Regions from separate parts of the Ammoniphilus soli genome, predicted to be linked through region 2. Evidence: riboswitches for the same ligand, from Rfam matches in the RefSeq annotation. Region 2 holds a riboswitch; the other holds the start of a gene.
The links. Region 2 has a riboswitch for cobalamin ahead of ABLT31_RS33075 (ABC transporter substrate-binding protein). Riboswitches for the same ligand answer to the same signal wherever they lie in the genome.
Positions count from the first base shown of each region.

Region 1 (4,953 bases), on a different contig from region 2:
AGCAGGTTCAATACTGACGGCCGGCATTTCCTGATACCTAAATCCCTTGACTTCTCCTACTCGCTTAAAAAACTTATGGAACCGCTCGTTCGGATAGCCATTTTGTTTAAACTGGGCCACGATCTCTTCCACTAGCGGAACAATCTCTGCCGGCTCAATGCCTTCCGCGACCGGTATGCCGGAATGGGCGTTTCTTCCTACGGTTTTCGCTCCCAGGAATAAGTCAAACTTTCCTTTCCGGAATACGATGCCGATATCTTCCTGAACCGCCCCATAGCAAGCCATTCCGCAACCGTTGAACCCGATCTTGAGCTCTTTGGGCACTTCCATTCCGCCTAAAGATTGCTGAAGCTGCTCCGCATAGGGGATCGGCTCATTCTTTTCCCCATCGCAGAAATCGCAGGCTTTTACCTGAATCACGTCCCCGATGGGCGCTAGGATAAATCCTTCTGTCCTTAAACGTTCCGTAACCTCCTCGGGCTGTGCAGCGGGAATCCGCAAAATGATTTGGTGATGCGGAGTATACTCAATGCTCCCCTTTTCCCCTGCAACCTCCGCAAGGGCAATCATCTGCCGGGGCGTGAATTTCTTGTTGGCAACGCCCGGGCTGACGGCGAATTCAAAAATGGATTCTTGCTGCAATATCGGTTCCGCTTGGTGATTTGCCTGTCCTGTTGGCGGATTGATGAGGGAGAGCGCCTCAGTCGCCCACTCTAAAGGAGTTTTTGGCGTTTCGAAGGTCTCCTGTTCCAAGGCCCAGGGCTCGTTCTCTGCTTTTAGGCGCTGATGCGGCTTTAAGGGCTGTTCATCAGCCGTGAGCGTATATTTGCGCTGGTAGCCGCGGGGGGTAATCATCAACCCGTCATAAAGGAATGTCGATGTATTGCCGATCACTACCGTCGTCAGCATCCCGATGTCATGGTCCAGCATCCTTTCAAGCGTGGTGACGATAACATGCTGGCGATCCCGATAGGCGCTTTTGACAAGGCCAACCGGAGTGTCCGGGGATCGGTATTTTAATAGAATCTTCTGCGCTTCCACGATCTGCCTCGTTCTTCTGCCGCTTCTCGGATTGTATAAGGCAATCACGAAGTCTGCCTGGCCTGCCGCTTCAATCCGTCTCGCGATCAGATCCCAGGGAGTCAGGTGATCGCTTAGGCTGATGGTGCAGGCATCATGCATAATAGGAGCCCCTAACAGCGCCGCGCAGGAATTGATGGCAGATATGCCGGGGACAATCTCCACTTCTACCCCTGACTCCTTCTTCCAGCCCTGCTCTACTAAAACTTCATAGATTAATCCGGCCATGCCATAGACGCCCGCATCGCCGCTGGATATGACCGCTACCTTCTTTCCCGTCTCGGCTTGGCGAACCGCTTCCCGGGCACGGCTGACTTCTTCCGTCATCCCCGTGCTCACTACCTCTTGATCCGTAAGCAGTCCTTGAATCAGCTCCACATAGGTGGAGTAGCCGATGATCACATCGCTTTCCTGGAGCGCCTCCCGCGCCCTCTTGGTTATATGCTCAAAGCTTCCGGGACCAAAGCCAATGACTAGCAGCTTCCCTTTCATGGCTGTACCACCCTTTCTTATTTTCCATACGGTTGGTCAATCAAATAACAGGAGAAAATCCGGCTATCTGAAATTTGAGGGTTCTTTCGATGAAAATAGCAGGAAAAAGCCCGGCTATTTCTTTGAAATGCGCAAAATTTGATAGTTTTGCCTGGCTTAACAGGAAATATGTCCGATTATTTGGCCCTTTTTCTAGCCAAACACTTAAATAGCTGGAAAATCTCCTGTTATTTCGAAAGCTAACGAGACCTCCTGCAACAAAAAGCTGCAAAACCAAAAAAGCACCTCCAACCATGAATGGTTAGAGATGCTTTAATAGCTACTAAAATCATTTCATCAAGAAGACAAAATGGCAGACTGCATCCTAACACTCTCCTATTCCTCGTAGGTTGACCGTGTTAAAGAAATAGGCAGGTCTCCTGACTTAGGACTTCCTTCCAGCGCCTTCCCAGTTATGATTCCAGTGGCTGTTGCTGAAAGCCGCTAATTTTCCATTAGCGTCCATCACAGTGGCGGGACCGTGTCGGATTGTACACCGAGCTTCCCTATTAAGCTGAACCTAGATTCAGCACCTATCTCTTCATTCGCTATTCAATTGTACAACTTATAGATATGGTCAAAAGTTCTTAATATGCCTAAATCATACAGAAAAGCCAGTTGGCATTCAACACCTTATTTCAATTCGATATATGTTCCATTTTTCAGAATGCAGGTCTCTATCCCGTAAAACCCTGCGATGGCTTTGATTACACTGCCATGGGTGATGAGCAAAATCCGGTCGCTGGGATAGGCTGCCTCCAGATAGCGCAAGCCCTGCTGCAGCCGTTCCCGGAAAGAATCCAGGCTCTCTACCCCGTAGCATCCTTCCGCCATTTCCTCCACATCTTCGATCTGGTAGCATTGGCGGATTTCATCGATGGTCTGGCCTTCGAGATCCCCGAAGGAGCGCTCCTGAAACTCGTCGCGCAGTTCGGCCGGAAGCCGCAGAATCTCGCTGCAAAGCGCCGCGGTTTGCTGGGTCCGAAGCAGAGGGCTTGCAATCATCCGATCAAAACGATAGTTTAGTTGGGTTGAAAAAAATTCACCAATCTCCAGGATTTGCTTAATTCCCGTCGAATTAAGCGGAACATCTTTTCTCCCTTGCATTCGCCGCTGTACATTCCAGTCTGTCTGTCCATGCCTTAAGAGGGTGAGTTTCATTTGCTTCTTTCCTTTACCAGAATTTCTCGAATCCCATTCTGCCTATCATAACCAGGGCGAGAAACAGGAGGGATACAAGCTTCATCACCTGTACGGTTTCTCTTATATCCTGAGCCCGGATCGGCCGCAGGGGATCGCCGAGCCTTGCCCGATGGGACGGAACTCCCTGATAATAATTCAAGCCCCCCAATTGTATCCCTAGTGCGCCAGCCATCCCAGCCTCGGTGAACCCGCTGTTGGGGCTCGGATGAAGCCTTGCGTCACGCCGGACGATCTGCCAGCTTGCCGTGCCGTTATGACCTTTTATCCAGCAAGCGACCACGAGAACAGCCGCAGCCAGCCGCGCCGGAATATAGTTGGCCCAATCGTCAAAGCGGGCTGAAGCCCAGCCTAAATTCATGTATCGCTCATCCTTATACCCAACCATTGAATCCAAGGTATTCGCTGCCCGGTAAGCCATGGCTAAGGGTGCACCGCCGATGGCTGCATAAAACAAGGGAGAAAGAATCGCGTCCACAATATTCTCGGCCACCGTTTCGACCGCACCTCTTGAAATTTCCGGCTCATCCAAGTTCTCCGTGTCCCTCCCGACGACCATGGAAAGGGCTTTTCTGGCTTCCGCCAGTTGACCGCTCTTCAAATGCCGAAAAATCTCCATGCCTGCATCGGCCAAGCCCTTCGTAGCAATCGTAGTCGAGATCAGCCAAACCTCCACTCCCCATGCCAGCCAGGGATGGATGGCGCTCAACCCTATCAGGAACAGCCATACGAGAAGAAAGCTTCCTCCTACGAGAACCAGGGGAAATAACAGTCCCGCCCATTTCAGTTGCTTTTCCTTTAAACCAATAGCTCTGATCCCTATTTCCAGCCTGGTGATCAACCGCCCCATTCCTACTACAGGATGAGGCAGGAACCGAGGATCTCCAATCAAGCGATCCAAGAGATACGCGCAAAATAAAGTCATGGCTTGAATCATCCTGTTTATCTCCCTTGCGTCGCAACGGCTTCATAAACCGATTGGTACACCAGTCTCCCAATGGCATTCCCCACCGTCGTTGCTGTTCCGGCAAATTGATGCTCATGCTCCGCTTTTCCTTGCTGGCTTGCCGCTAAAACGATCGCATCGCTTGTCGTTCCGGTCGCAATCCTTCCCTCCGCATCGCAGATCTGAAGGTCCTGAAGCGCGGCCGCCTTCGCTTCCGATGCGGTCATAATTCCGTTGATGATCGCCGATGATGAAAGGCGGCCATCGAGCATAATCAGGATATTGATCGTTCCGAATTGATAGGCAGGAAAGGTTTGGCGCGCCATGCCCGCTCTCGCAGCGTTTCCTGTCCCTGCCGTTGCGCAGCAGACCAGCCGAAATTGGTCTCCGGCTTCTTCATGGATAGAAGCATTCGCAAGCTTGGCCGCTGTCAGCAATCCTACGGTTTCCCCGAGAGGATAGCCCCGGCGGGCCAGCTCTGCCTTGATCATCCCCTGCGGATCGTCGCTTTGATAGGAATGGGAAACAAACCCATTGAAAAAGTATCGGGCATGGGCAAGCCCGCCTCCCCAGAGTGCGCTGCTGCATGAAGCAAGAGGGGCACGGGACCTGATTAAAACATGGTCTATCTTATAATCTATGGAAATGTCCGGCCAAACTTGTGATCGGTAGTTTGCTTGCCATTGGAAGGGTTGTGCCATCCGTTTTCCTCCATTCATTCGTTATTCGGACGATGAACAGACCAGTGGCTGCCGTTCCACGTCGCCTCCAGGTAATTCCCATGGGGCAGCCCTTGCGTATCCCAGAATTTATCCGCAGAGCCCCGCACCCATTTGCTTTCGAAATAGCGGATAACCCCGCCATGGCTAACCAGCGCAATCGTCTCTCCTTCGGACGTGTCCTGAAACAGCCGATTTAGCCACCTGTCTACTCTTTGACCGAAGGCATGCAGAGTTTCCCCCCCAGGAGGGGAGCAATCGAAAGGATTGCTGTACCATGCTTCAACCTGGGAACGGTTAGTCTGCACAATCTGCTCATAGGTTCGCCCATCCCACTCCCCAAAATCAAGCTCGCGAAGAGATGGTATGGCATTCGGTACGAGATTGAGCATTTGTCCCAATAATCTTGCCGTCTCCATACACCTGGCCAAGTCGCTGGAGTAGATCCGGTGAATCGCTAGATTGCTCAAGCGGCTA
Region 1 covers NZ_JBEGDL010000016.1:58,277-63,229, reverse strand. The annotation lists gene cobJ (precorrin-3B C(17)-methyltransferase) at 1-1,572, opposite strand, end outside; gene ABLT31_RS24780 (hypothetical protein) at 1,613-1,849, opposite strand; cobalamin riboswitch at 1,965-2,163, opposite strand; gene ABLT31_RS24775 (histidine phosphatase family protein) at 2,245-2,772, opposite strand; gene cbiB (adenosylcobinamide-phosphate synthase CbiB) at 2,786-3,748, opposite strand; gene ABLT31_RS24765 (adenosylcobinamide amidohydrolase) at 3,754-4,458, opposite strand; gene ABLT31_RS24760 (histidine phosphatase family protein) at 4,473-4,953, opposite strand, start outside.
Region 1: linked by a shared signal. The riboswitch ahead of ABLT31_RS24780 (hypothetical protein) and the one ahead of ABLT31_RS33075 (ABC transporter substrate-binding protein) in region 2 are both predicted to bind cobalamin.

Region 2 (4,953 bases):
TCGTTTATGAGATGTGGTTACTCAGCTAACGGGCAGCATTCCTGTAATAATACTAGACACTTTAATACAATAGCAACTGATGTAAAGAGTTAATGAAAGCACGATTTCGCGTTTAGATAAACTGTTCCTTGCCCATACTTTTAATAAAATACTATATAGGAGGAATCAAAATGGATAATAGTTTTCCAGTGGCTACCTTACCAGCCGATCAACTAAACAAAATTCAATCTCTAGAAGAAGAAATACGTCGAGATACGAACGAAAACATAGTTCTAATTGCATATGAAGAAAACAAATAATTCTTTACACACTAACCGCTAACTAGCGGTTTTTATTTTGCTAAAAATATCAATATTGAATCTCTATAAAAGGAAGGTTGATCAAGATCTTTGACCTATGGTAAACCATCTGAAGTTTCCTCTTAGTTCGATAAACGAAACAACGAGAGAATTATGTATATTAAATAAAAGGATAGAATATATTATCTTAAATCATTTCATTTTACAGAGTAATATTTTAATAGTATTCTCCTGTATTTTGAAGTACAATACCACTTGAACAACTAAATATTGTGCTTTATGGTGCTACCGATAAATATCGTAGCTTAAAAGGGAAGTCGGTTTAAATCCGACACGGTCCCGCCACTGTAATGCTGACATCTGTTTCGTATCCCACTGGTTTAAGGACTGGGAAGGGGGAACAAATGGTCGAGGCTAAGTCAGGAGACCTGCCATAAAGAAGAACACTATAAAAACCTACGGGAGATAGGGGTGGTGTTACGTGACATGCTGAAATGGTTTGAACAAGTTTTATCAAATCAGCTATTCGTTTGTTGCACGTAAAAGCATCTTTCCAATAAGGGGGATGCTTTTTTTGTTGTTTGTTGTTGTGGTCATATTTTTGTAGAAACTACAACAATCGAAGAGAGGTATAGTATTTAACACAGGGGGGATAAGAATGAAATTGGCTTGTAAATTACGTGTCTCATTGTTGGTATGGATGATGGTTATGGTTTCTATTCTGTCTGCATGCAATAGTTCAGGTCAAGGCGAAAAAGAAACTTCGGTGCAACCAGTAAAAACTGAAGACAAACAAAAGGAACCAGAGAAACCAAAAGCCTATCAACCCGTTACTATTCAAAATTATCATCGAGAGATCACTTTTGAAGAAGTACCAAAACGAGTTGTAAGTTTAAATCAACATACAACGGAAATTATGTTAGCTCTTGGATTGGAAAATTATATAGTTGGAACTGCATATAATAGTGACGGTGAATATCTTCCCGAACTAAAGGAAAAATTCTCTAAGATACCTGTTCTCGCTGAAAAGTATCCTTCTCTTGAAGTATTACTAGGGATAAATCCAGATTTCGTTTACGGACGTGAAAGTGCATTTTCTGGTAAAGAAGCATTAGCCGCAGTGGATGATCTCGCTAAGTATGGGATAAAAGCATATGTAGCAAAAGGAACTTACGTGACTGCCGCAAAAATGGAAGATGTTTATGAAGATATCCTGAACCTTGGACGTATTTTTAATATCGAACAAAAAGCGCAAGCACTCGTTCAATCCATGCAGAAAGATATACAAGAGATCAAAAACAAAGTTGGAAAAGTAGAAAAACCGATTCGTGTTTTGGTTTTTGACAGTGGAGAAGATACCGTGTTTACGGCTGGGCAATCGTTACAAACTTCACTGATTGCCATGGCAGGCGGTAAAAATGTGTTTGATGATATCGAAAAAAACTGGGCAAAGGTAAGTTGGGAAGAAGTAGTTAAGCGTGATCCAGAGGTTATTGTGATTAATGATTATGGTAAAACCTCAGCAGACGAAAAAATCAAACTTTTATTAAATAATCCTGCAATGGCAGATGTTAAGGCTATTAAAAACAAAAGTTTTGTTGTACTTCCGCTATCAAGTGTTTTTGAGGGAGTCAGAAATGTGAGTGCATTAGAAACGTTAGCAAAAGGATTCTATCCTGAAAAATTCAAGTAAGCTGTTCATGTGGTTTAACGAGGAGAGGTGAAATACTTTGCAGAATTCCATCCAAAAGGAAGAGTTATCTAATCATAGTTCTAACATCGGTAAAATAGAAATGAAAAAACCCAGTAGTAGTAGCTACTGGGTTTGGTTCCCTATCCTCTCTATTGGATTGATTATTATCCTTTTTGTTTCAATGACCATTGCTATTACTCTTGGACCTGTTCCCATTCATCCTGAAACGGTATGGAGGATTGCCTTATCTCATCTCCCGATGATCGGGGAATGGGTACAAGTTGATTGGTCTAAGGCGCAAGAGCATATTATTTGGGATATCCGCTTTCCAAGAGTAATATTGGGAGCAATTGTCGGCGCAGGATTGTCCGTTGTTGGTGTGTCCATACAGGCTCTTGTTAGAAATTCTCTTGCTGATCCTTATATTTTGGGCGTATCCTCTGGTGCATCAGTCGGCGCTACGTTGGTGATTTTGTTTGGTGCCTTTAGTATATTTGGTCAATATGCACTTTCCGCTGGGGCATTTACTGGTGCGCTATTATCCATGCTATGTGTTTTTCACCTGTCGCAAGTGGGAGGACGCATTTCAACGGTTCGGCTATTACTCGCTGGAATTGCGATTTCAGCCGTATTATTGGCAGTAACGAGTCTCATTGTTCTTGCCGCACCGAAAGAGTCTGCTCTTCGCTCTGTGCTATTTTGGATCAAAGGAAGTTTAACAGGGGCAAAATGGGGCTATTTAACCCTTCCAGCCCTTGCCGTCATCGTTGGCACGGTGGTTCTTCTCCTTCAGTCAAGATCACTCAATGTTTTACTGATGGGTGAGGAAACAGCAAGTACACTTGGAGTGAATACAGATCAATTTCGGAAACTTCTTTTAATCATAACGGCTCTTCTAACTGGCGTTATTGTAGCCGTTAGTGGTGCTATTGGTTTTGTTGGGCTAATGATGCCTCATCTTGTCCGATTCCTGGTGGGTTCTGATCATCGTCGTGTTTTATCTGTAAGTGTATTATTTGGTGCCATTTTTGTTATTTGGTGTGATGTTATAGCAAGACTGTTGTTCGCACCCGAAGAAATTCCGATTGGTATTATCACTTCTTTGTGTGGTGGACCATTCTTTATTTGGCAAATGCGAAAAAGCACTTATTCATTCGGAGGTGACGGAAGATGAATCTCATGGTGCAAAATCTTTCAATTAGTATCCAAAAGAGAGTGCTTTTAGAAAACATTGGATTAGACGTAAAAACGGGAGAATTTGTTGGTCTAATTGGTCCAAATGGAAGTGGGAAATCCACGCTACTAAAAAGTGTATATCGAATGATAGAACCTGATGCTGGAATCATCAAGTTGGATGAAAACGACATCTTTACTTTATCTGCTCGCCAAACTGCACAATGTATGGCTGTGGTTCGACAGGAATCTCCCGTTGAATTTGATTTTTCAGTTCGTGAAATCGTTCAGATGGGTCGTTCTCCACATAAACGACTATTTGAGTTTGATACTTGCGAGGATCTATATATTGTTAAAGAAGCATTGTCTCGCGTGGGTATGGGAGATTTTGCTGATCGTAGCTATATGACGTTATCTGGGGGAGAAAAACAGAGGGTGCTTATTGCAAGAGCGTTGGCTCAACAAGCAAGACTTCTCATTTTGGATGAACCTACCAACCATCTTGATATTCGCTATCAACTACAAATAATGGATCTTATTAAATCTCTTGGCATCACGGTTCTGGCAGCTTTGCACGATTTAAATATTTCTGCCATGTATTGTGATCGTCTATATGTGATTAAATCGGGTCAAATCGTAACATCAGGCACTCCGAGGGAGGTCCTCCGTCCAGATCTCATTCGTGATGTTTTTGAGGTAGAAACGGAAGTCACTATACATCCCATTACCAATAAAACACACATTACCTTCTTTTCGGAGACGGTTGTACCTAGATATGGGGAGGACTACCGAAGTAGCTCTAACTAATGTAGTTTTGTAGTTTATGCATGCTTGAGTGTATCAATTTCTTTAGCGGGGATGTATGGTTATGACGACTTGGAATTTGTCTGAAACTCGGCACCATGTATTGATCTGTAATGGTGGAAGTTGTATGAAAAATGGGGCGGAAGAAGTGACTCTAGCGATCAGACAAGAGATTAAAGCGCTTGGAGCAGATAATAAAATTCATACGACGCGCACTAAATGTAATGGGCGATGTGAGGATGCGTGCGTCGTGATTGTTTACCCAGAAGGAATATGGTATAGAGGGATTACACCAGAGATTGGAACTGAAATAGTCCGTTGTCATCTATTTGATGAAGGAAAGATTCTGCATCCCCATGTTAGTTATACTTATCAAGATAAACATTTTTCTCCTTCAATTCAAAGTCCTTTAGGAGTATTGAAGATGCAAAAATAAATGCGATCGGTCATTTCAGACTATTTTAGTATAATGAATAAGCAACCTCTTAAAAAATTTCCTGACTAGCTAAAATCTGTTGCCATCCATTTTAGGGTGGCTTTTTATTGACTGATCTTTAATATCATTGTCTATAAGGGTCTTTATTCATCTAACCGGGATCAATAGTTCAATAAAAAGTGGCAATCCAGATGTTATTTTCATCGTTCTGGATTGCCACTTTGTTGTTTATCGGGGCTTAGTATAAACATTACTTTCATTTGAAGTAGCCTAATTTATATATTTTCCAACAAAATCCATCCCTGTGGCCGTTTTTGGACTTATCTCGGACTTACCCCATGCCCATCAAGCTAAGTACAACTCGTACCCCCAAAAAGGAAAAAATAGGATATCCTTTCTATAAGTCTATTTATTTTTAGAAAGGATGATTTTCTATGGAACCGATGCCCTCCCTTTCCATCAACGAAGAAGTACAGCTTATGGTTCAAGAATTACGGCAATATTTTTCTTTTACTCAATTGGAAGAACTAGCTCGACAAACTGGGTTT
Region 2 covers NZ_JBEGDL010000039.1:39,932-44,884, forward strand. The annotation lists gene ABLT31_RS33070 (hypothetical protein) at 171-299, shown strand; cobalamin riboswitch at 563-749, shown strand; gene ABLT31_RS33075 (ABC transporter substrate-binding protein) at 958-1,992, shown strand; gene ABLT31_RS33080 (FecCD family ABC transporter permease) at 2,093-3,166, shown strand; gene ABLT31_RS33085 (ABC transporter ATP-binding protein) at 3,163-3,972, shown strand; gene ABLT31_RS33090 ((2Fe-2S) ferredoxin domain-containing protein) at 4,034-4,405, shown strand; partial or broken gene ABLT31_RS33095 (IS4 family transposase) at 4,840-4,953, shown strand, end outside.